One region of the Pectobacterium sp. PL64 genome, then DNA from elsewhere that is predicted to be linked to it. Evidence: predicted binding sites of a transcription regulator. Region 1 holds the regulator's gene; the other holds the start of a gene.

What was found. The regulator sigma-54, encoded in region 1, starts transcription at its own class of promoters, with help from an activator protein. The targets are predictions, from matches to a motif close to GTTGGCACANNTTTCGCTNT.
Region 2: a site for sigma-54 is predicted at 12,260-12,279, ahead of glnK (P-II family nitrogen regulator). Genes of this name have one in related genera too.

Annotation. Positions count from the first base shown of each region.
Region 1 covers NZ_CP092070.1:4,841,708-4,857,433, forward strand. Annotated here, with positions in the region: gene aaeB (p-hydroxybenzoic acid efflux pump subunit AaeB) at 1-1,532, shown strand, start outside; partial or broken gene HP572_RS21770 (NAD-dependent succinate-semialdehyde dehydrogenase) at 1,672-3,127, shown strand; gene yjgA (ribosome biogenesis factor YjgA) at 3,238-3,789, opposite strand; gene pmbA (metalloprotease PmbA) at 4,086-5,426, shown strand; gene rnk (nucleoside diphosphate kinase regulator) at 5,512-5,922, opposite strand; gene npr (PTS phosphocarrier protein NPr) at 6,098-6,370, opposite strand; gene rapZ (RNase adapter RapZ) at 6,402-7,259, opposite strand; gene ptsN (PTS IIA-like nitrogen regulatory protein PtsN) at 7,420-7,893, opposite strand; gene hpf (ribosome hibernation promoting factor) at 7,989-8,276, opposite strand; gene rpoN (RNA polymerase factor sigma-54) at 8,300-9,733, opposite strand; gene lptB (LPS export ABC transporter ATP-binding protein) at 9,783-10,508, opposite strand; gene lptA (lipopolysaccharide ABC transporter substrate-binding protein LptA) at 10,512-11,084, opposite strand; gene lptC (LPS export ABC transporter periplasmic protein LptC) at 11,065-11,631, opposite strand; gene kdsC (3-deoxy-manno-octulosonate-8-phosphatase KdsC) at 11,628-12,194, opposite strand; gene kdsD (arabinose-5-phosphate isomerase KdsD) at 12,214-13,287, opposite strand; gene HP572_RS21840 (calcium/sodium antiporter) at 13,343-14,308, opposite strand; gene mlaF (phospholipid ABC transporter ATP-binding protein MlaF) at 14,598-15,410, shown strand; gene mlaE (lipid asymmetry maintenance ABC transporter permease subunit MlaE) at 15,418-15,726, shown strand, end outside.
Region 2 covers NZ_CP092070.1:689,651-705,376, forward strand. Annotated here, with positions in the region: gene lon (endopeptidase La) at 1-1,903, shown strand, start outside; gene hupB (nucleoid-associated protein HU-beta) at 2,101-2,373, shown strand; gene ppiD (peptidylprolyl isomerase) at 2,642-4,522, shown strand; gene HP572_RS02995 (helix-hairpin-helix domain-containing protein) at 4,661-5,026, shown strand; gene HP572_RS03000 (thioesterase family protein) at 5,132-5,530, shown strand; gene queC (7-cyano-7-deazaguanine synthase QueC) at 5,625-6,320, opposite strand; gene HP572_RS03010 (PLP-dependent cysteine synthase family protein) at 6,480-7,556, opposite strand; gene HP572_RS03015 (Lrp/AsnC family transcriptional regulator) at 7,925-8,386, shown strand; gene HP572_RS03020 (SmdA family multidrug ABC transporter permease/ATP-binding protein) at 8,465-10,234, shown strand; gene HP572_RS03025 (SmdB family multidrug efflux ABC transporter permease/ATP-binding protein) at 10,227-12,005, shown strand; gene glnK (P-II family nitrogen regulator) at 12,366-12,704, shown strand; partial or broken gene amtB (ammonium transporter AmtB) at 12,744-14,031, shown strand; gene tesB (acyl-CoA thioesterase II) at 14,170-15,033, opposite strand; gene HP572_RS03045 (YbaY family lipoprotein) at 15,246-15,726, shown strand, end outside.

The sequences.
Region 1 (15,726 bases):
AGTTTGCCGTGGAACGCTGTAGCGAGATTGTGTTGGGCATCGTCTGTGCGATTCTGGCGGATTTACTGTTCTCGCCGCGCTCGATCAAGCAGGATGTCGACCGCAGTATCGGTGAGCTATTGGTGGATCAGTATCGGTTACTGCAACTCTGCATGAGCGGGGCGGAGAAAGACGCAATAGACAAGGCATGGCACGCGCTGGTGCGCAAAACAACCGCGCTAAACGGCATGCACAGCAGCCTGATGTTGGAGTCCTCGCGCTGGCAGAACAGCAATCGCCGCTTAACGTCGCTGCATACGCAATCGCTCACGATGATTACACAGGCGTGTGAAACCTACCTGATTTTGCAGGACGCCCCGACTCCCGTAAAAAGCAGCCTGAAACAAGTGTTGGATCAGCCTGTTGAGTCGTTTCGCGACGTGCATTGCCGTGTGAAAACATTGCGCCAGCTGATTGCGGCGGACAGCCGTGACGTGCCGCCGATGCTGAGTAGTTGGGTCGGCGCGGCGACGCGCTACCTGCTGTTGGCGAAGGGCGTGCAGACCAACCGGCGTATCAATACGATTGAAGCTGACGTGCTGAACAGTGAAGTGGAAATTAAAGCACCATCAGCCGAAACGCATCACGCCATGATTAATGGCTTACGCACTGGCGTAGCGACGGCGTTAGGCTGTCTGTTCTGGCTGAGCACTGGCTGGACTTCTGGCAGCGTGTGTATGGTGATGATTGCGGTGGTGACCTCGCTTGCCATGCGGTTGCCGAACCCGCAGATGATGGCGAAGGATTTTCTTTTCGGGACGATCTACGCGCTGCCGCTGGGGGCGCTGATGTTCATGTTTATCATACCGTCAACGCAGCAAAGTATGCTGCTGCTGTGCCTGAGTCTGGGGGCAATGGCTTTCTTTCTCGGCCTTGAAGTACAAAAACGTCGACTCGGCTCACTGGGTGCACTGGCCAGTACGATCAATATTCTGGTGTTGGATAACCCGATGACGTTCAACGTCAGTCAGTTTCTGGACAGTGCGATTGGCCAGATCATCGGTTGTTTTCTGGCGTTGATGGTGATCCTGTTAATCCGGGATAACACCAAGGCACACACGGGGAGAACGCTGCTGAACCGCTTTGTGTATGGCGCGGTCTCGGCGCTGACGACCAACACGGCGCGTCGCAAGGAAAACCACCTGCCAGCGCTGTATCAACAGCTGTTCCTGCTGCTGAGCCGCTTCCCTGACGATATTGCCAAGTATCGTCTCGCATTGTGGCTAATCATCATGCACCAGCGTCTGAGAACGCTGGATATTCCGCAAAACGCGGCGCTCTCTGCCTTTCATCGCCAGATTCGTGCAACGGCGGAGCAGGTGATTTCGGCCCGACGCGATAGCACGCGCAGCCGCTATTTCACGCAGCTGTTGGACGAGCTTGAACTCTATCAGCAGATGCTGGCAGAACAGCAGCTACCGCCGAGCGTAACAGTGCCTGTCGGGCGATTGACCGGGATCCTGCGTGACTATCAGCATGCGCTGAGCAACTAATCTCAGTGGGCGAGGTGGAACGGTAACTCTGACGATTAATCCGAGAGTACCGCAGCCTCCGCCCATCACTTCTATACTGAATTATCTATAGCTTCCCTCATAACGTCATGGAATATGACCCTTTTCAGGAGGTAACACGATGTCAGGACAAAATCTGCAGAATCATGAACTGTTTAAAACGGGCTACTTTGCTGCGGGGAAATGGCAGCAGAGCGGCGCGACCTTCGAGGTCGTGAATCCGGCGACGGGCGAGTCGATTGCCAGCGTGGCGAAAGCGGGAAAGAAAGAGACGCAGGTGGCGATTGACGCCGCCTATGCCGCCTTTCCTGCCTGGAAGCGTAAAACCGCGAAGGAGCGTTCTGAAATTCTGTACCGCTGGTACGAACTGATTCTGGAAAATAAACGCTATCTGGCGGAGTTGATGACCGCCGAGCAGGGCAAGCCCGTGCAGGAAGCCGAAGGCGAAGTTGTTTACGCGGCGAATTTCATTCAGTGGTTTGCTGAGCAGGGCAAGCGGGCGAACGGTGAGATTATTCCGCCGGCTAAGCCCGGATCGAAGATTTACGCCACGCGTGAACCCGTTGGGGTCGTTGTCGCCATTACACCGTGGAATTTCCCGCTGGCGATGTTGACGCGTAAGCTGGGGCCGGCGCTGGCCGCGGGATGTACCGGCGTCATCAAACCTGCGAACAACACGCCGCTGTCTGCGTTTGCCCTGTTGGCGCTGGCGCAGCAGGCGGGTGTGCCGGATGGCGTACTCAACGGCGTGGCGGGCGATACGCAGGCGATCAGCGATACCGTTATGGCGAGCGATAAAGTGCGCAAAATTTCCTTCACCGGCTCGACGGAAGTAGGGAAAACGCTGGTGCGCAACGCCGCAGAGACCATGAAGAAAGTGTCGATGGAACTGGGTGGCAACGCGCCTTATGTCGTGTTTGATGACGCGGATATTCAGGCTGCAGTGAAAGGCGCGATAGCTAACCGTTTCCGTAACGCGGGTCAGGTTTGTGTCAGTGCCAACCGATTTTATATTCAGGATGGCGTCTACGATGAGTTTGTCTCTCAGCTCGCGGAAGAAGTGAAGAAGCTGAAAGTCGGCAACGGTATGGATGACGGCGTTGTACTCGGTCCGCTGATTGACGATGCTGCGGTCGAGAAGGTAGAAAAGCACGTCAATGATGCGGTGGAAAAGGGTGGCAAGGCGCTGGTCGGTGGTAAACGGCACAAGCTGGGCCATAGCTTCTTTGAGCCGACGGTGATTGTTGATGCCAACGAAGCGATGCTGCTGGCACAGGAAGAAACGTTTGGTCCGGTCGCGCCTTGTTTCCGTTTCAAAACGGAAGAAGAGGTGATTCAGCGCGCCATACAATACGCCGTTTGGGCTGGCCGCCTACTTCTACAGCCAGAATTTGCAGCGTGTGTTCCGCGTGGCAGAAGCGCTGGAGAGCGGCATGGTTGGCATTAACGAATGCGCGGTTTCAACCGAATTAGCCCCCTTCGGCGGCGTGAAAGAGTCAGGATTAGGGCGCGAAGGCTCGGTTCTGGGGCTGGACGAGTTTCTGGAAGTGAAAACCTGGCATTTGGGCGGGTTGTGATCTGAAGGGGGTGTTGCGATCGGAATTGATCGAATCCGATTGAATACCGATAAGACAGTATAGGTAATACGTGGGATGAGTGAGGCATGCTCCTCATCCCACGATCGCCGTTAGTCTTTGGTTTCAGCCAGCTCGCGCAGATACTGGAAGATCTGGCGGGCAGATTTCGGTGGCTTATTCGTTGCTTTCTCTTTCTGCGCATTCCGCACCAGAGAACGTAACTGCTGACGGTCAGCGTGAGGATACAGCGCCAGAATATCGGGGACCACATCGTCACCCTCTTCAATCAGACGGTCGCGCAGCTGTTCCAGTTTGTGGAATAACGCGACCTGCTGATTATGACGGTTGTTCAGCTTATCCAGCGCGGTTTGGATCGGCTCTGGATCGCGGGCGCGCAGCATTTTACCAATCAGCTGTAGCTGACGGCGGCGGCCTTCTTTCTTGATCCGCTGCGCCAGTTCCACCGCCGCACGCAGATCGTCGTCCAGCGGGATCTTCTCCAGGGCGTTTTTACCCAGATCGACCAGTTCCGCGCCGAGATCTTTCAGCGCTTCGGCATCGCGCTTTATTTCACTTTTGCTGACCCAGATAATTTCATCATCTTCGTCGTCTTCTTGGTTATCGGGGACGTCATTCAGCCAGTCTTCGTACTTTTGCTTCATGGTTGGCTCCTAAAAAGTGTCCAGGAGCAATTCGTAACGCTACGCGTAGCGGCTCCGGGATGGTGAACAGCGTGCCCACCAGAAAAAAGAGGCTGATACTAACAGGTTTTGGGCTTTGTGCGAAATTGTCCGTAGATCCTGTTAGACTAGAAAGCATTATGCTACACCATTTTATGCTCCTCATACTTCACGTTACCTGCGTGTTGGCTGCGCGAAGTATAGAGAGTATACGCCCCTTTCGTGCTCGTTGCGGGGATGATGATGGTGAGCTTTCTTCCACTCATTATGGCAGAACAATGACGATAACTACTCAGGTTGCAGAGCAGCGTAAAGCGCTGGAGCTCGCGGTTGCTCAGGCGCTGGAACTGGCGCGTGCCGGTTCTGATGCGGCAGAAGTCGCGGTGTCAAAAACGACGGGCATTAGCGTCAGTACCCGTTATGGTGATGTTGAAAATGTTGAATTCAACAGCGATGGCGCGTTGGGCATTACGGTTTATCACCAACAGCGTAAAGGCAGCGCATCGTCTACCGATCTCAGCCCGGATGCGATAGCCCGTACCGTACAGGCCGCGCTGGATATTGCTCGTTATACCTCTGTCGATCCTTTTGCTGGCCCGGCGGATCGCGATCTTCTGGCGTTCGACGCGCCGGATCTGGATCTGTTCCACCCAACCGAGCTGGATGCGGATCGCGGCATTGAATTAGCCGCTCGCGCAGAGCAGGCCGCCTTACAGGCTGATAAGCGTATTACCAACACCGAAGGCGGCAGCTTTAACAGCCACTACGGCGTTAAGGTATTCGGCAATAGCCACGGTCTGCTGAAAAGTTACTGCTCTAGCCGCCACTCCATGTCCAGCTGTGTGATTGCCGAAGTAAATGGCGATATGGAGCGGGACTATGCCTACACCGTCGGCCGTGCGCTGGATGACTTGCGCAGCCCGGAATGGGTCGGTGAAGAGTGCGCACGCCGCACGTTATCCCGTCTGTCCCCGCGTAAACTGCCGACCATGCAGGCACCGGTGATGTTTTCTGCGGAAGTGGCGACGGGTCTGTTTGGCCATTTGGTTGGCGCCATCAGCGGCGGCAGCGTTTATCGTAAATCCACTTTCCTGCTGGATAAGCTGGGTCAGCAGATTTTGCCGGAGTGGCTGACGATTGAGGAACAGCCGCATCTGCTGAGAGGGCTGGCCTCTACACCGTTCGACAGCGAAGGCGTGCGGACGCAGGCGCGTGACATTGTGAAGGCGGGCGTGTTGCAGACCTGGCTCATGACAAGCTACTCCGCGCGTAAGTTGGGAATGCAGAGCACCGGCCATGCGGGTGGCATCCATAACTGGCGGATTGCCGGACAGGGTCTGGATTTCAACGGTATGTTGAAACAGATGGGCAAAGGCCTGCTGGTGACCGAACTGATGGGGCAGGGTGTGAGCGGTGTGACGGGGGATTATTCCCGTGGTGCATCCGGCTTCTGGGTCGAAAACGGCGAAATTCAGTATCCGGTCAGCGAGATTACCATCGCGGGTAACCTGAAAGACATGCTGCGTAATATTGTGACGGTGGGGAACGATATCGAAACCCGCAGCAATATCCAGTGTGGTTCCGTGTTGCTGCCAGAGATGAAGATCGCAGGGGAATAAGCCTGCTCTTTGTGAATAACCGTCGCCGTCGGCAGTGTCCGACGGCTGTTACTCTATGTCGATATTGGCATCGTACCTTGCTGGTTTAGCGGTGGTACTCGCCTGCGGCTTCTGGCTGATAGAGTAGTTCTAGTACTTCAATTCGCGTTTCTTCACCGTTTGGCAACTGCCAGGTGATCGAATTTCCCACATGCATTCCCAATAGTGCCGCGCCCAGCGGAGCCATCACCGACAGCGGTTCCTGACTGTCCTTCACCGCGGCCGGATAAACCAGCGTGCGGATGTGCTCTTCGTTGGTATTCAGATCGCGGAAACGCACCCGACTATTCATGGTGACGACATGTGAGGGAATTGATGCCGAAGGCAGAATGTCCGCCCGATCCAGCTCCTCATTCAACGCCTGTGCGATATCGCTGTCCGCAAAGGCGGGCTGCTCCAATAACATATCCAGACGTTCTGCATCCAATTCACTGATTGTCAGGTTAGGTTTCGTCATACTCCTCTCCAGTTGGTATTTTCAGATGATATAAAAATAACCCCCCGCACCCAAAGGAGCAGGGGGTATAAGAAAATATTATGATTTATAGAGGTAGATAGTAGGAGGTTCGGGGAGGAAAGTGAAGCGATCCTTGTCACGAAGGCTGGCAGATACCCGTCATACAAGGAAATCGCTAGTCTTCGTCGAACCCGGCTTCGAATAGCCCGATGACGGCGGCAAGCGCCTGTTCTTCATCTGGGCCCGTCGCTTCTACCTCGATGAGCCGCCCTTTCGCCGAGTCCAGCATTAGCATAGCAATCACGCTGCTGGCTTCGGCTTCGGTGCCGCTGTCATTACGCAGAATCACTTCTGCATCAAAGCTCTGCACCAGCTCGAACAGCTTCATGGCTGGGCGAGCGTGCATGCCCAGCTTGTTTTTGATTTCAACCGTTTGCCGGACTGTCATAGGTTACCTGATTGTACTGGTTTGCCGACGATTACGAGGGTTTACGTTTTTCCAGCGTACGGTGGCGCGACTGCACGTTCTTACCGCGTGAGCGGAAGTAGTCTGCCAGCTGTTCGGCGACGTAGACGGAACGGTGTTTACCGCCGGTACAGCCAATGGCGACAGTCAGGTAGCTGCGGTTATTGGTTTCCAGCATCGGCAGCCACAGTTCCAGATAGCTGCGGGTCTGGTAGATGAAGTTGTGAACTTCGGTGTGCCGGTCGAGGAAGGATGCAACGGGCTTATCCAGACCGGTCATCGGGCGCAGTTTCGGATCCCAATGCGGGTTCGGTAGGAAGCGCACGTCAAAGACGTAATCCGCATCGATAGGGATACCGTGTTTGAAGCCGAACGATTCGAACACCATCGTGAGCTCGCGTTCTCGCTTGCCGAGCAGTCGGGTACGCAGCATTTCGGCCAGTTCATGTACCGACATCTCTGAGGTGTCGATAATCAGGTCGGCGCGTGAACGCAGCGGCTCCAGCAGGTCGCTTTCTTCATCAATGGCGCTTTCCAGTGACAAATTCTTGCTGGAGAGCGGGTGAAGGCGACGGGTGTCGCTGTAGCGACGAATCAGCGTATTGCGATCGGCATCCAGAAACAGCAGTTGAGGCGAGAAGCTGGGCGGCAGTTGCTCCATGGCATGCTCGAAGATCTCTGGTGATTCCGGCATATTGCGCACGTCAATGCTGACTGCTGCGGAAATGTTACGTGCCGCAAGCGTATTAGCCAGTTCTGGCAGTAGAACCACTGGCAGGTTATCTACGCAGTAGAACCCCATATCTTCCAGTGCGCGCAGGGCGACAGATTTTCCTGAACCTGAGCGACCACTGACAATCATCAGCACCATCTGACGACTCCCCTCTGGCAATGTGATGGCGAATTTTCATTGCCACTGTTTTTATAAAGTGATGTATAGCTAAAAAAATGACGGCTTAGCGCATGGATTGCAAGCATTCTCTGAATCCACGGCGAATCGCCCGTCATCGTGAACATAACAACCATCCGGCTTAACCGGCTTCCGTCATAATCTGGTACAGCTCTTCATCGCTTTGCGCCGCACGCAGGCGTCGGCAAACCGTTTTATCTGCCAGCCGCTTGGCAACAAGCGACAGGGTATGCAAATGGGTTTTACATTGTTCCGCTGGAACCAGCAAGGCAAAAAGCAGATCAACGGCCTGATTATCAATGGCATTGAAAGCGATCGGTTGCTCTAACTGGATGAAAACACCGATGGCACCCAGCGCATTATCGTCTTCCAGCTTACCGTGAGGAATGGCAATGCCGCCGCCGATTCCCGTGCTGCCCATCCGCTCCCGGGTCAGGATGGCATCAAAGATAATCTGCGAAGGAATGTTAAGCTGCCTGGCGGCCAGCTCACTGATAATTTCCAATGCCCGTTTCTTACTCTGGCAGTGGACGGTGCTTCGGGTGCACTCAGGACGTAATACGGTGCTGAGCTGCAATACGGGATCGTGGTTCATTTTATTTTCACTTAACGACGCTTTCACTTCTGGTGATCCCGACCCACCCGATGGATGGGCCGAGTTTGTCCTTTGCCAAGCGGCAAAGGAGAAAATTAGTGCTGCTTGAGTTTATCTTTATGCTTATTGAGCTGTCTCGCCAGCTTATCAATCAATAAATCTATCGCGGCGTACATATCTGCCGCCTCTGAGGTTGCATGCAGCTCGCCGCCATTAACGTGGAGCGTGGCCTCGGCAATTTGCTGAACTTTTTCCACTCTCAATACCACATTGACCTGATTAATCCGGTCAAAATACTGCTCTAATTTGGCAAACTTGCCATTCACAAAATCACGCAGTGGTTCGGTGATATCGATGTGGTGTCCGGTAATGTTGAGCTGCATAGTGTCTTCCTTCTCTGTTGAGATCAAACCAGTTGTTTACGCTGATTCGATGGTGGGATAGATAAAGACTCTCGGTATTTTGCCACGGTTCGACGCGCCACGATGATGCCCTGATCGGAGAGCAGTGCCGTAAGCTTGCTATCGCTCAGTGGCTTCACGGGGTTTTCCGCTGCAATAAGCTTCTTCACCAACGCGCGGATTGCCGTTGACGAGGCTTCTCCGCCGCTATCGGTATTAACGTGGCTGGAGAAGAAATATTTTAGCTCAAAAATGCCGCGTGGGCTGTGCAGGAACTTCTGTGTCGTCACGCGTGAGATGGTGGATTCATGCATATCCACCGCTTGAGCGATGTCTGCCAGTACCATGGGCTTCATGAATTCTTCGCCCTGCTCGAAGAAATCCTGCTGCTGCTCGACGATACAGCGGGTGACCTTCAGCAGCGTGTCATTGCGACTTTCCAGGCTTTTGATGAGCCAGCGCGCCTCTTGCAGATTGCTGCGGATAAACTGCCCGTCGCTGTCGTTGCGCGCGCTGTTACCCAGCGCGGCATACTGCTGGTTAATCTGCAACCGGGGAACGCTGTCGGTGTTCAGTTCGACGGCCCAGATCCCTTGAACTTTACGTACCAGCACGTCGGGAATCACGTATTCGGATTCACCGGTGTTGATCGATTGTCCCGGACGGGGATCGAGCGATTGGATCAGCGCCAGCGCTTCTTTCAGCACGTCTTCTTTCAGGCGCGTGATGCGGATCAGGCTGCGGAAATCGTGATTGGCTAACAGATCAAGATGATCGCTGACGATCAGACGCGCTTCGGCCAAGCGTGGCGTGTCGTCGACAAACTGGGAAAGCTGCACCAGCAGACAATCACGCAGATCGCGAGCGGCGACGCCAACGGGATCGAAGCGCTGCACGCGTTTGAGTACGGCTTCAACTTCTTCCAGCGTCACGTCGTCATCACCAATGCTGTCAAGAATGTCCTGCAGCGGTACGGTCAGGTAGCCGGTGTTGTCCACCGCATCGACGATAGAAGTCGCGATAGCCGCGTCGGTATCGGAAAACGGCGTTAGCTCAACCTGCCACATCAGGTAATCCTGAAGCGTTTGCGTGGTTTCGCCTTGGTAAATCGGCAGTTCTTCATCGCGATAGTCGGTGCCAGTGCCCGACGGCGTGCCTGCGGAGTAGATTTCATCCCAGGTCGCATCGAGCGGCAATTCTTCCGGCATGTCTCTTTGTTCGAGGGCTTCACCGGTATCCAGTGAATCGCTGTCTGCCTTTTCAAATGACTCGATTTCGTCGTGCTGATCCGTTTGTTCGAGCAACGGATTGCTTTCCAGCGCCAGTTGAATTTCCTGTTGCAATTCAAGCGTGGACAGTTGCAACAGGCGGATCGCCTGTTGGAGCTGTGGAGTCATGGCCAGTTGCTGGCTAAGCCTGAGTTGCAAACCTTGCTTCATAAATCGCGCTAACGTCCCATAAGTACTGCAAAGATAAAATATTACCCTATCAGAGTCGGAAGCCTTCGCCCAGATAGACGCGTTTCACCTGTTCATCGGCCAGAATGTCGGTCGGTGAACCGTGGGCGATCAGGTTGCCCTGACTCACGATGTAGGCTCGTTCACAGACATCAAGCGTTTCGCGGACGTTATGATCGGTAATCAACACGCCAAGCCCGCTGTCACGCAGATGCTCAATGATTTTTTTAATATCCAGTACGGAGATCGGGTCTACGCCCGCAAACGGTTCATCCAGCAGGATGAACTTCGGATTCGCTGCCAACGCACGCGCAATCTCTACGCGGCGTCTTTCTCCACCGGACAGCGATTGTCCCAGACTATCGCGCAAATGAATAATATGGAATTCTTCCATTAGTTCATTGGCACGATCTTCCTGCTGTTCGGTCGTCAGATCTTTACGGATCTGTAACACTGCCATCAGATTGTCATACACGCTTAAGCGACGGAAGATAGAGGCTTCCTGCGGCAGATAGCCGATACCGCGCAGCGCACGTTCGTGCAAAGGAAGCAGGCTGATGTCGTCATCGTCAATGACGATTCGTCCTTCATCACGCGGAACAATACCCACGACCATGTAGAACGTTGTTGTTTTGCCAGCACCGTTCGGCCCAAGCAGGCCGACGATTTCACCGGAATTCACGGTGAGACTGACGTTTTCCACGACCTTACGGCCTTTGTACGCCTTGGCTAGATTTTCTGCGGTTAATGTTGCCATAACTTATTCAGTGACCCGTGGTTGCGGTTGCTGAGAACGAGAAGGCTGGCTCTTGTTCTCTTTCTCCTGAAGCTGAGAAGGGACCAACACCGTCGTCACGCGTTTTCCTTTGTCGCTGGTCGCTTCCATCTGTTGCTGTTTCACCAGATAGGTGATGCGATCGCCTTTGACATTGCTGTCCTGCTGTTCCAGATAGGCATTGCCCGTTAGCACCAGAAAGTCTTTGGCCAGCTCGTAGCGGATTTTCTGCGCGTGACCTTTCACCGGTTTGCCGTTGTCCTGCATCTGGTAGAACGTCACGGGGTTGCCGTAACCTTCCACCACTTCACTGCCTTGCGTGCCTTGTGGACGCGTCACGACGACCTTGTCGGCTTTTACTTCAATCGTGCCTTGCTTCACGACAACATTACCGGTGAACGTCACCGTGTTGCCCTGCATGTCCAGAGATTGCTGTGCTGAATCAATGTGAATAGGTTGATTGCTATCGCCGGTTACGGCAAAAGCGGAAACGCTGACGGCGAACAGCGAGCTGGCGATCAGGGTGTTACGCATCAGATTATTGGTTTTGGATTTCATAAGAGGTTTTTACCTTTTCGATCAACTCGGCCGTTTTGTTACGCAGATTCCCGCGCATTTTCATTCCGCTTGACGTGAAGCTGGCGCCGTACAGGGTGACTTCATCATCGGAAGAGACGTCCTGCGTTACCAGATTCACCTGGGCATTATTCGTTGTGATGCGCTGAAGCTGTGCGTCTTTCGTCAGGCTATTCACCTCAACGTTGCCGTACAGATAGAGCATCTTGTCTTTTGTCAGCTTGGCGCGATCGGCGCGTACTGACCAGGTTGCTGTGCCTTGTTCATTGAACAGCGTGGCAACAGGCTTGGTAAACCAGCTCAACTGCTCGTCGTTGAAATATTCCGCTTTTTCCGAAATCAGTCTGTAGCTCAGCTTACCCGCAGGGCTGTATACCTGCGTGTTCGTCTTTTCGCTGGTATAAACCGGCACGGCGGGGTCGTTCGCATCCGGTGCCGCTACCGTGTCGTCATCCGCAATATTCCAGCCGATGAGGATAAGCACTAACAGGGCCAGAAAAGCGGTGAGCCAACGCTTGGTTTTACTCATATTGACAACCCTTTGGCATGCTCCAGCTTGTCCTGAGAGAACAGAATCAAATCACACAGCTCACGTACTGCGCCACGGCCTCCTGCAATGCGGGTGACATAATCTGCGCGTGGTAACAGCAGCGGGTGGGCGTCTGCCACGGCAACGCTCAGCCCGACTTGCGCCATCACTGGCCAGTCGATCATATCGTCGCCGATATACGCCACCTGATTTGCCGTTACTGACAGTTTATCCAACAGATCGTTGAAGGCCAAAACCTTATCCGATTGCCCCTGATAAAGATGGTTAATGCCCAGCGTCTTACACCGATCTTCCAGCAGTTTTGCTGAACGCCCGGTAATGATGGCAACCTCAATATCGGACGTCAGCAAGCAGCGAATACCATAGCCGTCGCGGACGTTAAAGGCTTTCAGTTCTTCGCCGTGATTACCCATATAAATCAGACCATCTGACATCACGCCGTCAACGTCGCAAATTAACAGGCGAACCTCACGGGCTTTATCCAGTACCTGTTGATCGACAGGCCCATAGCAGGTATCGGTTTGCGCCCTGACTTCACTCATTCACTATTATCCTTTCTTTTTAAACCACGCCAGCCCGCAGCATATCGTGCATATGGACGATCCCGACCAGACGATCGTTTTCTGCCACCAGCACGGAGGTGATGTGGCGCGACTGCATCAGGTTAAGTGCATCCACCGCCAGCGTTTGCGGTGCGACCCGGATGCCGCCCGCGGTCATCACATCAGCAATGCGCGCGCTGTTCAAGTCAATATTCATGTCGAAGATGCGACGCAGGTCACCATCGGTAAAGATGCCCTGAATTTTCATATCCGCCTCGCAGATTACCGTCATACCCAGATTTTTGCGCGTAATTTCCACCAGCGCATCACGCAGCGAGGCATCGTGTGGGACATGGGGAATCTCATCGCCCGAATGCATGATATCGCTGACGCGCAGTAAAAGTTTGCGGCCGAGTGCGCCACCGGGGTGAGAAAGAGCGAAATCTTCGGCAGTAAAGCCGCGCGCCTGTAACAACGCCACGGCCAGCGCGTCGCCCATGACCAGCGTTGCGGTAGTGCTGGTGGTGGGTGCCAGACCGAGCGGGCAGGCTTCCTGCGGGACGTGAACGCACAGGTGAATATCCGCCGCCTTACCCATCGTGCTTTCTGGTGCGCTGGTCATGCAGATCAGGAACACTTTCTGACGTTTCAGCACCGGAATCAGCGACAGAATTTCATGGGATTCGCCGGAGTTGGAAATGGCGATCACGATATCGTGGGGCGTCACCATGCCGAGGTCACCGTGGCTGGCTTCGCCTGGATGAACAAAAAAAGCAGGCGTACCGGTGCTGGCGAAGGTCGCGGCAATCTTACAGCCGATGTGGCCGGATTTGCCCATTCCCATCACCACCACTTTGCCCTGGCAATCGAATATCTTTTTGCAGGCGAGGGTAAAGTTGTCATCAATGTACTGGTCTAATTGCGCAAGCCCATCGCGCTCGATACTCAGTACCTGCTTGCCCGCTTGCTGGAAATCGAAATCTGCTGGTAGTTCATGAGCCTTTTGTCGCGTGTGATCGGCTTGTGGTGCATGATCGGATAGTGCACGGTCAGACTGCTGTTTTAGATGAGCATCTTGTTCAAACTGTGACATACCAATAGTCCTGATTATGATGAAAAACAGAGCGTCTTATGAAAAACAAAACTGCTTATGAAAAGCAAAATAGGGCCGTCAGATAGGCGATAAACGCGCAGCATAATAATGCGCCTGCGCCCTGTCCTATACGGCGTTTTTTGCTGAGGCACAGTGCGGTTAATAACACGCTCGCCGCCAGCATGACCCAATAGTCGCGCTGAAAAGCCAGAGGGTTCAGTGCGCCCGGCGAGAGCAGAGCAGGTACGCCCAGAACAATCGCAATATTAAAAATGTTCGAGCCAATCAGGTTGCCCAGCGCAATATCATCTTCTTTCTTCAGCGTCCCGACGATGGCGGTAGCAAGCTCAGGCAGGCTGGTGCCAATCGCCAATATGGTCAGCCCGATAGTCAACTCACTGACATCGAAGTAGCGTGCAATGACGGTGGCGTTATCCACCACCATACGGGCGGCCATGGGTAAAATAATCATGCCGAGAATCAACCACAGCACGGCGACCATCTGGCTGCTGTCATCCTGTGGGAGCTCCGCCAGCTGTTCGCGTGTCAGGCTATCGCCACCTTCCCGCTGCGCCTGTTGCGCCATGCGAAGTATCAACACCAGGCACAGAATGGCGGCAAAGAGCAGCATTATGCCGTCGGTGCGGCTCAGGTAGCTATCATGCAGTAAAACGCCACACAATAAAGTGACGGACAACATGAGCGGCAATTCCCGGCGCAGGATGGCCGAATGTACCGTCAGCGGCCGAATAAGCGCTGCGCTGCCGAGAATGAGTAAGATATTGGCGATATTAGAGCCGATAACATTACCGACGGCCATATCGTTCTGATCGTTTAAGGCGGCGGTAACGGAAACAATCAGCTCGGGTAGCGAGGTGCCGAAGCCGACAATGGTGATGCCGATGACGAAAGGAGGTAAGCCAAGAGAACGCGCAAGCACGGCGGCGCCATAGACAAGACGATCGGCACCGTAAACCAGTAGTAGCAAACCAACGAACAAGAGTAGTGTTGCAAAAAGCATGCAGCGTCCTTTAATAGGATATAATCACCGGCTTGTTGTCGAATAAGTCAGTATTTCTGGACGATTTTCGCACAAAAAGCATTTTCTGTGATGAGTGCTAATTCTGACGGTGCTTGGCGAAAAAGTAAAACCTGTCGCGATAAGTAAAACCCAGTAACGGTTTGTGCCGCCATTTTGGACAAGAACTGACGGTAAGTTTTTGTAAAACTCGCACCTTGATGAAAGCCAGCCGTTAGGCTGGAGTGAAAGACCTCTTTATGAGCGTACTGATGGGTAAGGAATGGAAATAATGAACCATGAGGCAACTAATCTGGTCGAGATCCGTGGTCTTAGCTTTCGGCGCGGAGAGCGAGAGATTTTTACGGACATCACGCTGAATGTGCCTAAAGGCAAGGTCACCGCGATCATGGGGCCTTCCGGTATCGGTAAAACCACGCTGTTGCGCCTGATTGGCGGACAGCTACCGCCAGACAGCGGCGAAATCTGGTTTGATGGTGAGAATATCCCGACGTTGTCGCGCAGTGAGTTGTACAACGCGCGCAAGAAAATGAGCATGTTGTTTCAGTCCGGTGCGTTATTCACCGATTTGAACGTGTTTGATAATGTCGCCTGGCCGCTGCGTGAACACACTAAACTGCCGGAAGAACTGTTGCGTAGCATCGTCATGATGAAGCTGGAAGCGGTGGGGCTACGCGGCGCGGCGAAACTGATGCCCGCGGAGCTTTCCGGCGGCATGGCGCGGCGCGCGGCGTTGGCGAGAGCCATCGCGCTTGACCCGCAGTTGATTATGTTTGATGAGCCTTTTGTCGGGCAAGACCCGATTACGCTCGGGACACTGGTGAAGCTCATCGACGAGTTGAATCATGCATTGGGCGTGACCTGCATTGTGGTTTCTCACGATGTGCCGGAGGTGATGAGCATTGCCGATTACGCGTATATCGTGGCCGATAAGCGGGTGATTGGGGAAGGGACAGCGGATCAACTGAGGGCAAACAATGACCCGCAGGTTCGTCAGTTCCTGGATGGTATCGCCGACGGGCCAGTGCCTTTCCGTTTTCCGGCGGGCGACTATAAAACGTCGCTGCTAGGTTCAGGGGGTTAACGCAGTCATGTTATTACGGACGTTGGCGTCGTTGGGGCGTCAGGGAATCTCCACCAGTGCCGCGTTTGGGCGCGCCGGGCTGATGCTGTTTAATGCATTGGTGGGTAAACCCGAATTCAGAAAACAGTGGCCGCTGTTGGTGAAACAGCTTTACAGCGTTGGCGTGCAGTCGCTGCTTATCATCATGGTTTCCGGCCTGTTTATCGGCATGGTGCTGGGGTTACAGGGCTATATCATCCTGACGACTTACAGCGCCGAGGCCAGCCTGGGCATGATGGTGGCGCTGTCGCTGCTGCGTGAACTCGGTCCGGTGGTG
Region 2 (15,726 bases), 920 kb from region 1:
TGATGCGGCGCGTTTAGCCGACACCATTGCTGCGCACATGCCGCTGAAATTGGCTGATAAGCAGTCTGTACTTGAAATGTTCGATATCACTGAACGTTTGGAGTACCTGATGGCGATGATGGAATCCGAAATCGACCTGTTGCAGGTAGAAAAACGGATTCGTGGCCGCGTTAAGAAACAAATGGAAAAAAGCCAGCGTGAGTACTATCTGAATGAGCAAATGAAAGCCATTCAGAAAGAGCTGGGTGAGATGGATGACGCACCGGATGAACACGAAGCGTTAAAACGCAAGATTGAAGCGGCGAAAATGCCGAAAGACGCGCGTGAGAAAGCCGAAGCAGAATTACAAAAGCTGAAAATGATGTCACCGATGTCAGCGGAAGCGACGGTGGTGCGCAGCTATATCGACTGGATGGTGCAGGTGCCGTGGAATGCGCGCAGCAAAGTGAAGAAAGACTTGCTGAAAGCGCAGGAAATGTTGGATACCGACCACTATGGTCTGGATCGCGTGAAAGAACGCATCCTCGAATATCTCGCAGTACAGAGCCGAGTCAGCAAGATCAGAGGGCCGATTCTGTGTCTGGTGGGGCCTCCTGGCGTGGGTAAAACCTCGCTCGGTCAGTCTATCGCCAAAGCGACCGGACGCCAGTATGTGCGTATGGCGCTGGGTGGCGTGCGTGACGAAGCGGAAATCCGCGGCCACCGCCGTACCTATATCGGTTCCATGCCGGGCAAACTGATCCAGAAAATGGCAAAAGTTGGTGTGAAAAACCCGCTATTCCTGCTGGATGAGATCGACAAGATGTCTTCTGACATGCGTGGCGATCCGGCTTCTGCCTTGCTGGAAGTGCTCGATCCTGAGCAGAACGTGGCGTTTAACGATCACTATCTGGAGGTCGATTACGATCTGTCCGATGTGATGTTTGTTGCGACGTCTAACTCCATGAACATCCCGGCACCGTTGCTTGACCGTATGGAAGTCATTCGTCTTTCCGGCTATACCGAAGACGAAAAACTGAATATCGCTAAACAGCATCTGCTGCCGAAACAGATTGAACGTAATGCGCTGAAAAATGGCGAGCTGTCGGTGGAAGACAGCGCGATTGTTGGCATTATCCGTTATTACACGCGTGAAGCGGGCGTACGTAGTCTGGAGCGTGAAATCTCCAAGCTGTGCCGTAAAGCAGTAAAAACGCTGTTGATGGATAAATCCACTAAGCATATCCAGATTTCGGGCGATAACCTCAAGGATTTCCTTGGGGTACAGCGCTTTGACTATGGTCGTGCGGACGATGAAAATCGCGTAGGGCAGGTGACCGGACTGGCCTGGACGGAAGTGGGCGGCGATCTGCTGACGATTGAAACGGCTTGCGTACCGGGCAAAGGTAAGCTGACTTATACCGGTTCACTGGGTGAAGTCATGCAGGAGTCGATTCAGGCTGCACTTACCGTGGTTCGTGCCAGAGCGGAAAAATTAGGCATCAATGCTGATTTTTACGAGAAGCGTGATATCCACGTTCACGTTCCAGAAGGTGCGACGCCGAAAGACGGTCCGAGTGCGGGTATCGCGATGTGTACCGCGCTGGTTTCTTGTTTGACCGGTAATCCGGTGCGTGCCGATGTGGCGATGACGGGGGAGATTACCCTGCGTGGTCTGGTACTGCCGATTGGTGGTCTGAAAGAGAAACTGCTGGCTGCACACCGTGGCGGTATCAAGACGGTATTGATTCCTGATGACAACAAGCGCGATCTGGAGGATATCCCACAGAACGTGATTGCCGATCTGGAAATCCACCCGGTGAAACGTATTGAGGAAGTGTTAGCGTTAGCGTTGCAGAATGCGCCTTCTGGCATGCAAGTGGTCTCTACGCCTAAAGCCAAGACCAAAGCCAAGGCAAAATAGTGACCTGTCGCAAAAACCCTTGAGAAAATCAGGGCTGGTGAGTGAAATCGTGCTTGCCAGCTTTTTTTTGTACCGCTAAGTTAGAGCACTGTTAGTTTTAGCCGTAACTGGCTAAGCATGACAGCATTGATAATAAGTTACGTGTCGCGTCTTGGGACATTGAAGCGCGATAAGAGAATTCCAGAGGGGATGACAGAGTGAACAAGTCACAATTGATCGACAAAATTGCCGCAGATGCTGATATTTCCAAAGCGGCAGCAGGGCGTGTGTTAGATGCAATTATTGGTTCCGTTACCGAATCCCTGAAAGAAGGGGATGATGTTGCTTTGGTCGGTTTTGGTACTTTCTCAGTGCGTGAACGTGCTGCTCGTACCGGCCGTAACCCGCAAACTGGTAAGGAAATCAGTATCCCTGCGGCGAAAGTACCAGGATTCCGTGCTGGTAAAACGCTGAAAGACGCCGTTAACTGATTATTACGTCACAGGTTTGGCGGATAACCACTTTGGGCGCCAAACAATACCTGACGCAATGATATTGGTAGGGTAAGATACGAGGCGCATCATTTTATGATGTGCCTTTTATTTATTAGGACTATACATACCCGACACATGGCAGACGTGGCGGGCAATAAGCTTAAGTGCGCCCTAGCCTTGTATTGGGCTATAGCAATCGCAAGGATGCATGGCTCCGGCCAGCGCAGGGAGTTTTATCCATTCTACAGCGGAGTGTTGTCACATTATGATGGACAATTTACGTACGGCCGCGAATAACGTCGTGCTCAAAATTATTCTTGCTTTGATCATCGCATCATTCGTTCTAACTGGCGTTGGTGATTATCTTATTGGTGGTTCAGGAGATTACGCTGCAAAGGTGAACGGGCAGGAAATTACCCGCGCACAGCTTGAGCAGGCGGTACAGAACGAACGCAGTCGTCAGCAGGAAACCTTGGGGGAGAATTTCTCTCTTCTGGCGAGTAATGACGGCTACATGCAGCAATTGCGTAGGCAAGCACTCTCCCAACTCATTGATGAAACCTTGCTGGATCAGTATGCCAACAAGCTGGGACTGAACATCAGTGATGAGCAAATCAAACAGGCGATCTTTGACGTTCCCGCGTTTCAGACCAACAACCGTTTTGATAATGAAAAGTATCTGGATCAGGTTCGTCGCCTTGGCGTAACGCCGGATATGTATGCTCAGATGCTGCGTAAGCAACTGACTTCACAGCAACTGATTCGCGGCTTTGGGAATACCGCATTCCTGCTGCCGCAGGAGATCGATAACCTGGTGAAACTGGCTGCACAAGATCGCGTTGTCCGTGTCGCAACCATTGATATTGCTGCCAAGGCGAAAGCGCAGACGGTTGCTGACGATGAGATCCAGAGTTATTACGATCAAAACAAAGGGAATTTCATCGCACCGGAAGAATTCAAAGTCAGCTATATCACGCTGGATGCGGCAAGCATCATGGACGGCGTGAAAGTTGACGATGCTGCCATCAACGATTTCTACGAACAGAATAAGAGCGACTATTCTCAACCTGAGCGCAAGAAATTCAGCGTTATTCAGGTGAAGAATGAGGCCGATGCCGCGTCTATTCTGGATGCGCTGAAGCAAGGCGGTGATTTCGCTACGCTGGCGAAAGAAAAATCAACGGACGTTATCTCGCGCCGCAACGGCGGCGATCTGGGATGGATGGACGAAAACAGCATGATTGATGAGCTGAAGCAGGCAAAACTGACAGAGAAAGGTCAGGTTTCCGCAGCGATTAAATCCTCTGTTGGCTATCTGATTGTGCGTCTGGATGATGTTCAGCCGCAGCAGGTCAAACCGCTGAGCGAAGTGCGTGCCGAGATCGCTGAGAAAGTGAAGCACGAGAAAGCGCAGGATGGCTACTATGCGCTGCAACAAAAAGTCAGCGAAGCGGCCAGCAATGACAACGAGTCTCTGGCTTCAGCAGAAGAAGCTGCCGGTGTGAAAGCAACGCAGACCGAGTGGTTTACGCGTGAGAAAGTTCCTGCTGCGCTGAACTTCCAACCGGTAACGCAGGCTATCTTTAGCGGTGCGCTGCTGGGCGAGAATGGTGCTGCGGGCAACAACTCTGATGTGATTAACGTCGACGGCGATCGTGCTTTCGTTCTGCGTATCACTGAGCACAAGCCTGAAAGTACTCGCCCTCTGGATCAGGTTCGTACCGAGATCGTAGAGACGCTGAAACGTCAGAAGGCTGAACAGCAGACTCGTGTAGATGCTGAAAAAATTCTGGCTGAGCTGAAGCAAGGTAAAGATGATGCGCTTAAAGCTGCGGGTCTGAGCTTTGGTGAGGCAAAAACGATGTCTTCTATCTCTCAGGGTGATGCAACGGCTGAGGCAATCTTTGCTATGCCGCATCCAGAGAAAGATAAGCCATCTTATGCGATTACTCAGGATCAAGCCGGTAATGTCGTGCTGGTCGCGCTGGATAGCGTGACGCCACATCAGCTAAACGATGAGCAGAAAACACAGTTTGCTAGCCAGGTTCAGCAAGGTTCTCTGGGCGCGCTGTTTGATTCTCTGCTGTCCAGCTTGCGTAGTGAAGCGAAAATCAAGATGGGCAATGCGGCGCAAGAACAGCAATAAGCTCCGCAAAAATTTGCAAATCGTTGCAACAACAAAAGGCCGCTTTCGCGGCCTTTTCCACATTTAAATTCTGCTGTTTGCGGTGTTGATGGGTCTGCGGCAAGGTAGCCGTGCTGTCACACACAAGGAGGAAACAGCATGAAAAAATCAGGAATAAAAGCACTGTGCTTAATCATTGGGATGAGCTTGTCTGGGTTGCCATTACTGAGTCAAGCGGCACCTAAAGCCGCCGACAGTACGGCAACAGCGGTGAAGTCTGCGCCAGCAGATCAGAAAGCGGAAAAAGCAACGCTGCCTGATGGTGATGAGGATAAGGTAAGCATTAATGCAGCAAGCGCCGCTGATTTGGCTGAAATAATGAATGGTGTTGGCCTTAAAAAGGCGGAAGCGATCGTTACCTATCGTGAGCAAAATGGTCCTTTTACCCAGATCGATCAATTAACTGAGGTACCAGGAATTGGGGCGGCGTTGGTTGAGCGAAATCTCTCTCGTTTAAAACTGTGATGTCAGTCGCAGCCCAGTCGAGCACTTCCTCTGGGTTGCGAACCTCTGCTAGGCTAATTACCAGGTCATACCAGTTGTTGGTTTTGTCACAGGAGTATTACCGCTATGCAGACTTTCATTACCGTTCGTGGTTATCACATTGATGTTTATCAGCACGTTAATAACGCGCGTTATCTGGAATTTCTGGAAGAGGCGCGTTGGCAATGGCTGGAAACGTTGCCTGCTTTTGGCTGGATGCATAGCAACAATATCGCTTTCGTCGTGGTGAACATCAATATCAACTATCGCAAGCCTGCCGTTCTCGGTGACGTGCTGCGTATTGATAGCGAACTACTGCAGATGAATACGAAGAGTGGCGTGATCAGTCAGAAGATAACCCGAGTGTCTGATGAAAGCGACGTGGCTGATGCCACGCTGACGTTTGTCTGCATCGATTTATCGACGCAAAAATCACTGCCGCTGGAGGGAGAACTACTGGAACACCTAAACGAGATTCGCCGTTAACATGGGGCAGCAGGCCACTACCTGTAAGCATGGCCTGCTGTTTTTACATGGTGTGATGTTTCTGCGTGTAGAGCCTGCATGGCGATGTGAAGTCTCAGCGTAACCCTGCTTTCTGCTTCAGCGATGCCATGATAGCCGTGGAATCGTTTTGATACTGCGCAAGCCCGTTTGCTCGCAAATGGCAGGCGGCACATTGACCACATCCATCACCCTTGATGCCGTTATAGCAGGTTAGCGTGTGGTAACGAACAGTATCGAGCTGCTGGTAATAATCCGCTAGCGCCCATGTTTCGGCCTTATTAAGCCACATCAGCGGGGTTTCAAAACGGATATCGCGGGCAATACCTAAAACAATGGCCTGATTCAGGGCTTTGACGAATTCGTCGCGGCAATCAGGATAGCCGGAAAAATCGGTCTCACATACACCAGTAATGACGGCCTCGGCACCAACCTGGTAGGCGTAGATAGCGGCGAGCGTCAGGAAAAGAATATTTCTTCCTGGAACGAAGGTATTGGGGATGCCTTGCGCATTGGCGTCGTAATCGGGAACGGGAATACTGTCACGCGTGAGGCTGCTAGTGGCGAGTTCATTCAGCAAGCCGACGTCCAAAACCTTATGCGCTGTTGCCCCCAGTTTCTGGCTGAGTTCCTGAGCGACCTCAATTTCCGCGCGGTGGCGTTGCCCGTAATCGAAGGTGATGCAGTGGACGTCATCATAATCTTGCAGAGCCTGAATCAGGCAGGTTGTGGAATCTTGTCCACCGCTAAAAACGACAACAGCACGCTTCATTCTTCATTCACCTTAACGCGACGTTAACCGCAATACGTCTGTAACGCACAGCGGTGTAAAGTCGCTATTTTACCTGAAAAGCTCTGTTAGCTGAAAAATCATGTTATCTGAAAAGTAGCCCGCATTCAGCGCTGCGGCTGCGTGCTGAATAGGCTATCGTCACGTCAGGTTGGCTTCAGAGGAAAGGTGAGATATCTCTGGGTTGTTCAGCGTATTGAGATAAGGGCTAATGTCACCAATATTTTTTTCTACCCAACTGCTGTTGTAGTAGGTGTCCAGATAGCGTTCGCCGCTGTCGCAGAGCAGAGTCACAATCGCCCCTTTTTGACCTCGCTTCACCATCTCTTTGGCCAGTTGCAGCATGCCCCAGACGTTGGTACCGGTAGAGGCTCCCGCTTTGCGGCCTAACATGCTTTCCAGCCAGTACAGCGTTGCGATGCTGGCGGCATCCGGCACTTTGATCATGCTATCAATGACGTCAGGAATAAAAGACGGTTCAGCACGCGGGCGGCCGATCCCCTCGATCCGACTGCCGCACGGGCCAGTGATGGAACGATCACGCTTCTGGTAACAGTCGTAGAAGACGGAGTTTTCTGGATCGACGACGACCAGTTGCGTATCCAGCCCCTGATAGCGAATGTAGCGTCCGAGTGTGGCTGACGTACCGCCAGTTCCTGCGCTCATCACGATGTAATCCGGCACGGTATGCGGTTCACGTGCCATTTGGCGGTAAATGCTGTCGGCAATATTGTTATTGCCACGCCAGTCGGTGGCGCGCTCTGCGTAGGTGAACTGATCCATATAATGGCCGTTCATCTCTTGCGCGAGCTGTTCGGATACGGCATAGATTTGTCCTGCCTGTTCGACAAAATGGCAGCGGCCGCCATAGAAAGCGATTTGCTCGATTTTTCTTTTTGCGGTGCAGGAGGGCATAACGGCGATAAACGGTAGGCCAAGCAAGCGTGCAAAGTAGGCTTCTGACACGGCGGTGCTGCCGGATGACGCTTCAATAATCGGCGTGCCTTCTTTAATCCAACCGTTGCACAGCCCGTAGAGAAACAAAGAACGCGCCAGGCGATGCTTCAGACTGCCGCTGGGATGTGTGCTTTCATCTTTGAGGTAAAAATAGATACCCGGATAATCCGGCAGGGTCAGACGGATAAGATGCGTATCAGCCGAACGCTGAAAATCTGCTTCGATAGCGCTGATGGCATTTTTAACCCAGGCATTGGTCATGATGAAAACTCAGTTAGGCAGTGATGCGAATAGAGTAACGAGTTTTCAGGATAAAAAAATTACCTTTTTATCTCCCTTTAGCTAATTTAAGGGAATTATTTACCCTTTTATTCTTTATGTGTGGGTTATCTTTCTAGTAAAGCGCATAGCGAGGCGCTATCTCAGAAATTATGGTGACGGCGGGGCTCATGTAACGAAGGCCAGTAAGGTTATCGCTATGTCGATGTTGCCAATAATGCTATCACCGCGATTCTGGGCGGGAAGAACATTACTTTTCTCTCTTAATGGGGGAAAGTAGGGGGAGTTTTCTATCAGTAGCGCTATTTTTAGGTAAAACTACATTAGATAAAACCATATTAGGTATAACTATGTTAGATAAAATTGATCGCACACTGCTGAATATGCTGCAACAGGATTGCACGCTTTCGCTACAGACGCTGGCCGATGCGGTTAATCTGACATCCACGCCGTGTTGGAAACGGCTGAAGCGTCTGGAAGAAGAAGGGATCATCCGGGCTAAGGTGGCGCTACTGGATAATGAGCGTCTGGGGTTAGGGCTGACGGCGTTTGTCTTATTGAAGACGCAGCAGCACAACCGCGACTGGTATCAGACCTTCACCCGCGTAGTATCCGACATGCCGGAGGTGTTGGCTTTCTATCGTATGGCTGGCGAATACGATTACCTGATGCAGGTTCAGGTCGCTGATATGAAAAGCTATGATGATTTCTATAAGCGGCTGGTGAATGGAATTCCCGGGCTGGTCGATGTAACATCTAGCTTTGCTATGGAACGAATCAAACATACCACGGCACTGCCCTTATCCCTGTGATTCATCATCCATCCGTCTTTTGTATAATCACTTGTCTGAGTCTGTCATGACCCGTCTGGCTATTGGAATGAAAACCGCGTGAGACTTTTTGCTCAACTGAGTTGGTATTTTCGCCGCGAATGGCGGCGCTATCTGGGTGCTGTTGCGCTATTGATTGCGATTGCCATCCTGCAATTGCTGCCTCCTAAATTGGTCGGCGTGATCGTCGATGGCGTGACGCAGCACGGCATGTCGATGACCGAAATGATGAAGTGGATTGGCGTGATGCTGCTGACTGCCGTCATGGTCTATCTGCTGCGCTACGTGTGGCGAGTATTTCTGTTTGGTGCGTCATACCAGTTGGCGGTTGAGCTACGAGAGGATTTTTATCGTCAACTGAGCCGTCAGCATCCGGCATTTTACCAACGTCACCGTACCGGCGATCTGATGGCGCGTGCGACTAACGATGTCGATCGCGTGGTCTTTGCCGCCGGAGAAGGCGTGCTGACGCTGGTCGATTCGATGGTGATGGGGTGTGCCGTACTGGTTGTTATGTGTACTCAAATCAGTTGGGAACTGACCCTGCTGGCGCTGCTTCCTATGCCGGTCATGGCGATTTTTATCAAACGCTACGGCACCCAATTACATAACCGTTTTAAATCCGCACAGGCCGCGTTTTCTTCGCTTAACGATCAGGCGCAGGAAGGTTTGACCAGCATTCGGATGATTAAAGCCTTCGGGTTGGAAAACTATCAGTCCGCGCGTTTTGCGCAAGCTGCGGCGGATGCTGGTGCCAAAAATATGCATGTTGCTCGAGTGGATGCCCGCTTCGATCCCACGATTTATATTGCCGTGGGGCTGTCGAATTTACTGGCGATTGGCGGCGGCAGTTGGATGGTGATTAACGGTTCGCTGACGTTAGGCTTGTTGACCAGCTTTGTCATGTATCTGGGATTGATGATCTGGCCGATGCTGGCACTGGCCTGGATGTTTAATATTGTCGAGCGTGGTAGCGCGGCATATAGCCGTATTCGACAGCTGCTTGCGGAAGATCTCGTGGTGAAAGACGGTGAGGAATCACTGCCTGCCGAGCGGGGCGTACTGGAAGTAAATATCTCCGCGTTTCGCTACCCGGATAATACCCGTGATGCTTTACAACATATTCAGTTTACGCTGGCGCCGGGCAATATGCTGGGGCTATGTGGGCCGACAGGATCGGGGAAAAGTACGCTGCTGGCGTTGATATTGCGTCATTTCGATACCCAATCAGGAGAGATTCGTTATCACGATCGTCCATTGAGCGCCATTCGGTTGGATGAACTGCGCAGCCGTTTTGCCGTTGTGGGGCAAATGCCTTTTTTGTTTTCCGATACGGTGGCGCAAAACATCGCACTGGGTCGGCCTGATGCTACCCAGCAAGAGATAGAACAGGCGGCACAGCTTGCCAGCGTTCATGACGATATTCTGCGTTTACCTCAGGGCTACCAGACTGAAGTTGGTGAGCGCGGTGTGATGTTATCTGGCGGTCAAAAACAGCGCATCGCGATTGCCCGTGCGCTGCTGCTGGATGCTGAAATTTTGGTGCTGGACGATGCGCTGTCTGCGGTTGATGGGCGTACGGAACACCAGATTTTGCAGAATCTCAAAACCTGGGGCGAAAAGCGGACGCTGATCATCAGCGCACATCGCCTGTCAGCCCTAACCGAAGCGAATGAAATCGTGGTGTTGCAGCAAGGACAAACGGTGCAGCGTGGCACACACCGGACGCTGGCGGCACAACCTGGCTGGTATCGGGATATGTACCGTTATCAACAGCTGGAGGCGGCACTGGATGATGTGCCTCAGTTGGAAGGAACGAAAAATGAATAGCCCTCAACAGTTTTGGCCAACCCTGAAACGCCTGCTGGCCTATGGTTCCCCCTGGCGAAAACCGCTGTTACAGGGCGTCCTGATGCTGTGGATTGCTGCAATTGCTGAAGTCTCAGGCCCTGTGTTGGTGAGCTATTTCATTGACGATTTGGTAGCAAAAGGCCAGTTCCCGCTGGCGATTGCGGCGGGCCTGGCAATGGCCTATATCCTGCTGCAAATTCTGGCGGCCTCGCTGCACTATTTCCAGACGCTGCTGTTCAACCGCGTTGCGGTTGGTGTCGTCCAGCAACTGCGCATTGATGTGATGGATGCGGCGTTGCGCCAGCCGTTGAGTACATTTGATACGCAACCTGTCGGGCAACTGATTTCACGTGTTACCAATGACACCGAGGTGGTTAAAGACCTGTACGTCATGGTGGTGTCAACGGTATTACGCAGTGCGGCGCTGGTTGGTGCGATGCTGGTGGCGATGTTCAGCCTTAACTGGCAGATGGCGCTGGTTGCACTGATGATTTTCCCTGCGGTAGCGACGGTCATGGTGCTGTACCATCGCTTTAGTACGCCGATTGTGCGCAAGGTGCGGAGCTATCTGGCTGACATTAATGATGGCTTCAACGAAGTGATTAATGGTATGGGCGTGATTCAGCAGTTTCGCCAGCAGGCCCGCTTTGGCAAGAAACTGGGGGCCTCTAGCCATGAGCACTATGAAGCTCGGATGAAGGCCCTGCGTCTGGAAGGTTTCCTGCTGCGGCCGTTGCTGAGCCTGTTTGCCGCGCTGGTGCTGTGTGGCTTGTTAATCCAATTCGGTTTCAGCTCAATGGGATCGGTTGGCGTCGGGGTCTTGTACGCGTTTATCAACTATTTGGGCCGTCTGAATGAACCGCTGATTGAACTGACAACTCAGCAAACGATGTTGCAGCAGGCGGTTGTCGCCGGTGAGCGTATCTTCGAACTGATGGATGGCAAAAAGCAGCGCTACGGTGATGATGAGCGTCCGCTGGCGACGGGGCGTGTCGATATTGACGATGTCTCTTTCTCGTATGGCACAGAAAAACGCGTGCTACAGAATATTTCGCTGACGATACCAGAGCGCGGATTCGTCGCGCTGGTCGGGCATACTGGCAGCGGGAAAAGTACGCTAGCCAGTTTGCTGATGGGATATTACGCGCCGGATGAGGGGGAGATTCGGCTTGATGGCCGCCCGCTGTCGACGCTCTCTCATGCGGTGTTGCGCCAAAATGTGGCAATGGTGCAACAGGATCCGGTTGTGCTGGCGGAATCCATGTTTGTGAATGTGACGCTGGGGCGTGATATCAGTGAAGAGTCCGTCTGGCGCGTACTGGAAGTGGTGCAGCTTGCTGAATTGGTTCGGGCTTTCCCTGAAGGATTGCATACGCGCATTGGCGAGCAGGGGAATAACCTGTCTACCGGACAAAAGCAGCTGTTGGCGATTGCGCGGGTACTGGTGCAAACGCCTAAGATCCTGATTCTTGATGAAGCGACGGCGAATATTGACTCGGGTACGGAGCAGGCGGTGCAAAAGGCGCTGCGCATTATCAGGGAACAGACAACCTTGATTATTATCGCCCATCGGCTTTCCACTATCGTTGAAGCCGACACGATTATGGTGCTCCATCATGGGCAAACCGTTGAGCGGGGGACGCATGAGCAACTGCTGCAACAGCAGGGGCGCTATTATCAAATGTATCAATTGCAGCTCGCTGGAGAGGATCTTGCAGCCACCAGCACTGAGCCTGATCCTGCGCACTAAGACTTATCTGGGATAGTCTCTCGGTCTGCACCGCCTTGTTTGGTGCAGACTGACAGTCTATTCATGGCTTCGCACCATCAATAAGCATCGTGATTCTGGTTTTCCCCCGCACTGCACTGAAAATACTCTTCGTGCACCAAGTTAGTGCAATTCTTGCCCAATTCTTCCTGCATTTCTTTCCCACCGGGTTTTCTTTTTGCCCTTTCTTATCGTTAATCGCGTTCTCTTTCCTGATTTGTGCCAGATAAATCATTTATGGCACACCCTTTGCTTTAGTCATGACGTAGACCTACTTCATAGAGCATGTAATCGAACAAGTGACGGGCGAAAGCCTGAACGTAATGGCTAGGGGGAAGATAAATGAAACTGGTTACTGTGGTGATAAAACCATTCAAGCTGGAAGATGTACGTGAAGCGTTATCTTCTGTCGGCGTCCAGGGACTCACCGTCACTGAGGTGAAAGGATTTGGTCGTCAGAAAGGGCACGCGGAGCTATACCGCGGCGCAGAATACAGCGTTAATTTTTTACCTAAGGTAAAAATTGATATCGCGATTGCAGACGACCAGTTGGATGAAGTGATCGACGTCATCAGCAAAGCTGCGTACACCGGAAAAATTGGTGATGGCAAAATTTTTGTCGCCGAGTTGCAAAGGGTTATCCGTATTCGTACGGGTGAAACTGACGAATCCGCACTTTAACAACACCTAACGTAGATACGTAAATAGGGATGGATGAAAATGAAAAAATTACTCTCTTCATTAGGTCTCGGTGTGGCGGCATTACTCCCGTCCTGGGCAATGGCTGCGACACCGACGATTGATAAAGCGGACAACGCTTTTATTATGATTTGTACCGCACTGGTACTCTTTATGACTATACCGGGCATCGCATTGTTTTACGGCGGCCTGATTCGTTCTAAGAACGTTTTGTCCATGATGACGCAGGTGAGCGTAACGTTCGCGATGGTTTGTATCCTGTGGGTCGTTTACGGATATAGCCTGGCCTTCAGCGAAGGTAACGCCTTCTTCGGTGGTTTCAGCACCTTTATGCTGAAAGGCATCGGGATTGAATCCATCAGTGGCACCTTCTATCAGTTCGTACACGTGGCTTATCAGGCTTCCTTTGCCTGTATCACCGTTGCGCTGATTGTTGGGGCGATTGCTGAGCGTATCCGTTTCTCTGCTGTACTGATCTTTGTTGCGCTGTGGCTGACGTTCTCCTACCTGCCGATGACGCACATGGTATGGGGTGGTGGCTATCTGGCTGCGGATGGCGCGCTGGACTTTGCTGGTGGTACGGTGGTTCACATCAACGCCGCAGTTGCTGGGTTGGTTGGTGCTTACCTGCTGGGCAAACGTGCTGGTTTTGGCAAAGAAGCCTTCAAGCCGCATAACCTGCCGATGGTGTTTATCGGTACGGCGATCCTGTACATCGGCTGGTTTGGTTTCAATGCGGGTTCTGCGGGTGCTGCGAACGGTATTGCCGCTCTGGCTTTCCTGAACACCGTTGTCGCGACTGCTGCTGCAATTCTGGCATGGGTTGGCGGTGAGTGGATGGTCCGCGGTAAGCCTTCTCTGTTGGGCGCATGCTCTGGTTGTATCGCGGGTCTGGTGGCAATCACGCCAGCAGCGGGTACGGTTGGCGTGGGTGGCGCACTGATCATCGGTCTGGCCGGTGGTGTTGCAGGTCTGTGGGGCGTAACGGTACTGAAAAGATGGCTGCGTGTGGATGACACCGTGTGATGTGTTCGGTGTTCACGGCGTGTGCGGTATCGTTGGCTGTATCCTGACTGGCGTATTCACTTCTGCATCACTGGGCGGTACTGGCTATGCGGAAGGCGTGACGATGGCACACCAGATTTGGGTGCAGCTGTTCAGCGTGATTGTTTGTCTGGTGTGGTCTGGCGTGGTGGCATTTATTGCCTTCAAGATCGCGGACATGGTTGTCGGCCTGCGTGTACCTGAAGATCAAGAGCGCGAAGGTCTGGACGTCAACAGCCATGGCGAGAGCGCTTACAACCAATAAGAACGCGTAAATTAATTCGTGAGATAGTCAGAATACAGTAAGCAGGCGTGGGGGAGACTCCACGCCTGTTTTATTATCAGTCTTAAACTAACCACCCCGGATGAGATGGTCCTTTACATTACGAGGCTGTTGCAAGGTTTACGGCTGGCGGCGACGTATGACACCTTCCTGCACGCTGGATGCAACCAGCACGCCTTCCCGAGTATAGAATTGCCCACGAACGAAACCACGCGCACCGGATGCAGATGTGCTTTCTACGGTATATAACAGCCAGTCATCCAGCCGGAAATCACGGTGGAACCACATTGAGTGATCGATGGTGGCGACCTGCATACCCGGCTCCAAAAAGCCAACGCCGTGAGGCTGCAAGGCCGTAAGTAGGAAATTGCAGTCAGACGTATAGCCGAGCAGATATTGGTGAATACGCTTATCGTCCGGCAGCGGGCTGCTGGCACGGCACCAGACGTGTCGCACTGGCTCGTCTACTTCGCCTTTTAGTGGGTTATGGAATTTAACCGGGCGTATCTCAATCGGGCTGGCCTGAATAAATTTATCGTGAAAGCGGGGCGGCAGAAGGTGCTGCATGTCTTGTGCGATTTCCTGCTCGGATTTCAGATCTTCTGGTGGTGTGACGTTTGGCATCACATTTTGGTGCTCAAACCCTTCTTCATGACTTTGAAATGAGGCCGTCATATAAAAAATAGGGCGACCATTCTGGATAGCCCTAACGCGCCTGGCGCTGAAACTGTTGCCATCGCGCAGGTTTTCAACGTCATAAATAATCGGTTTCTGGCTATCGCCGGGTAGCAAAAAGTAGCTGTGGAAAGAGTGAATGTTGCGCTCGACGGGGACAGTCTGTTTGGCAGCCGACATGGCCTGGCCGACGACTTGCCCACCAAAGACCTGACGCAGCCCCAAATCATCGCTTTGTCCGCGGAATAGCCCTTCTTCGAGTTTCTCTAAATGCAGGAGGTCGAGAAGGTGTTGTAGTGGTTGACTCATGGTATCGGCCCCAATGGATGCGAATAAATAATTATCTGTTTGTTTTGTAAGGTGTAAAATATTTTCTTATGGGTTTTTACTGCAATGAATGTGTGGATTTCAGGAAAATATCAGAATTTTGCACCATCATTATTGTGTTGGGTGAATCATACTATTTATGAGTGCCGGTTTTCGATACCGGTAGTCTGACAATAATAAAGGAGACTGACCGAATGAAATTATGGCATATATTAGGCGGTATCACGTTATCGATGACTCTGGTTGCATGTGCACAGAGGGGTGATTATGGCGTTTCTCCTCAAACGGGTGCACCTGTCACCTCTGTTTCTTCACAGCGCCCCGCTGTTGCAATGCCAGCGGTAACCGGTACGGTGAATATTCGTCAGCGCATTGCACTCCCTCACAACGCCGTTTTAACCGTTACGGTGTCTGATGCATCGCTGGCCGATGCTCCTTCAAAAGTGATCTCTCAGCGCGTGACGCGTACAGAAGGAAAGCAGGCACCTTTCCGATTCGAGTTACCGTATAACCCGGCTGATATTCAGCCCAATGCGCGTATCTTACTCAGTGCAGCCGTTGCGATCGATAATCGTATCGTGATGGTGACGGAAAACGTCTTGCCGGTTATTAGCAACGGGGTAAATAACGCCGATTTGGTGCTGGTACCTGTCGCCTCTGTTCCCTTACCGGCGA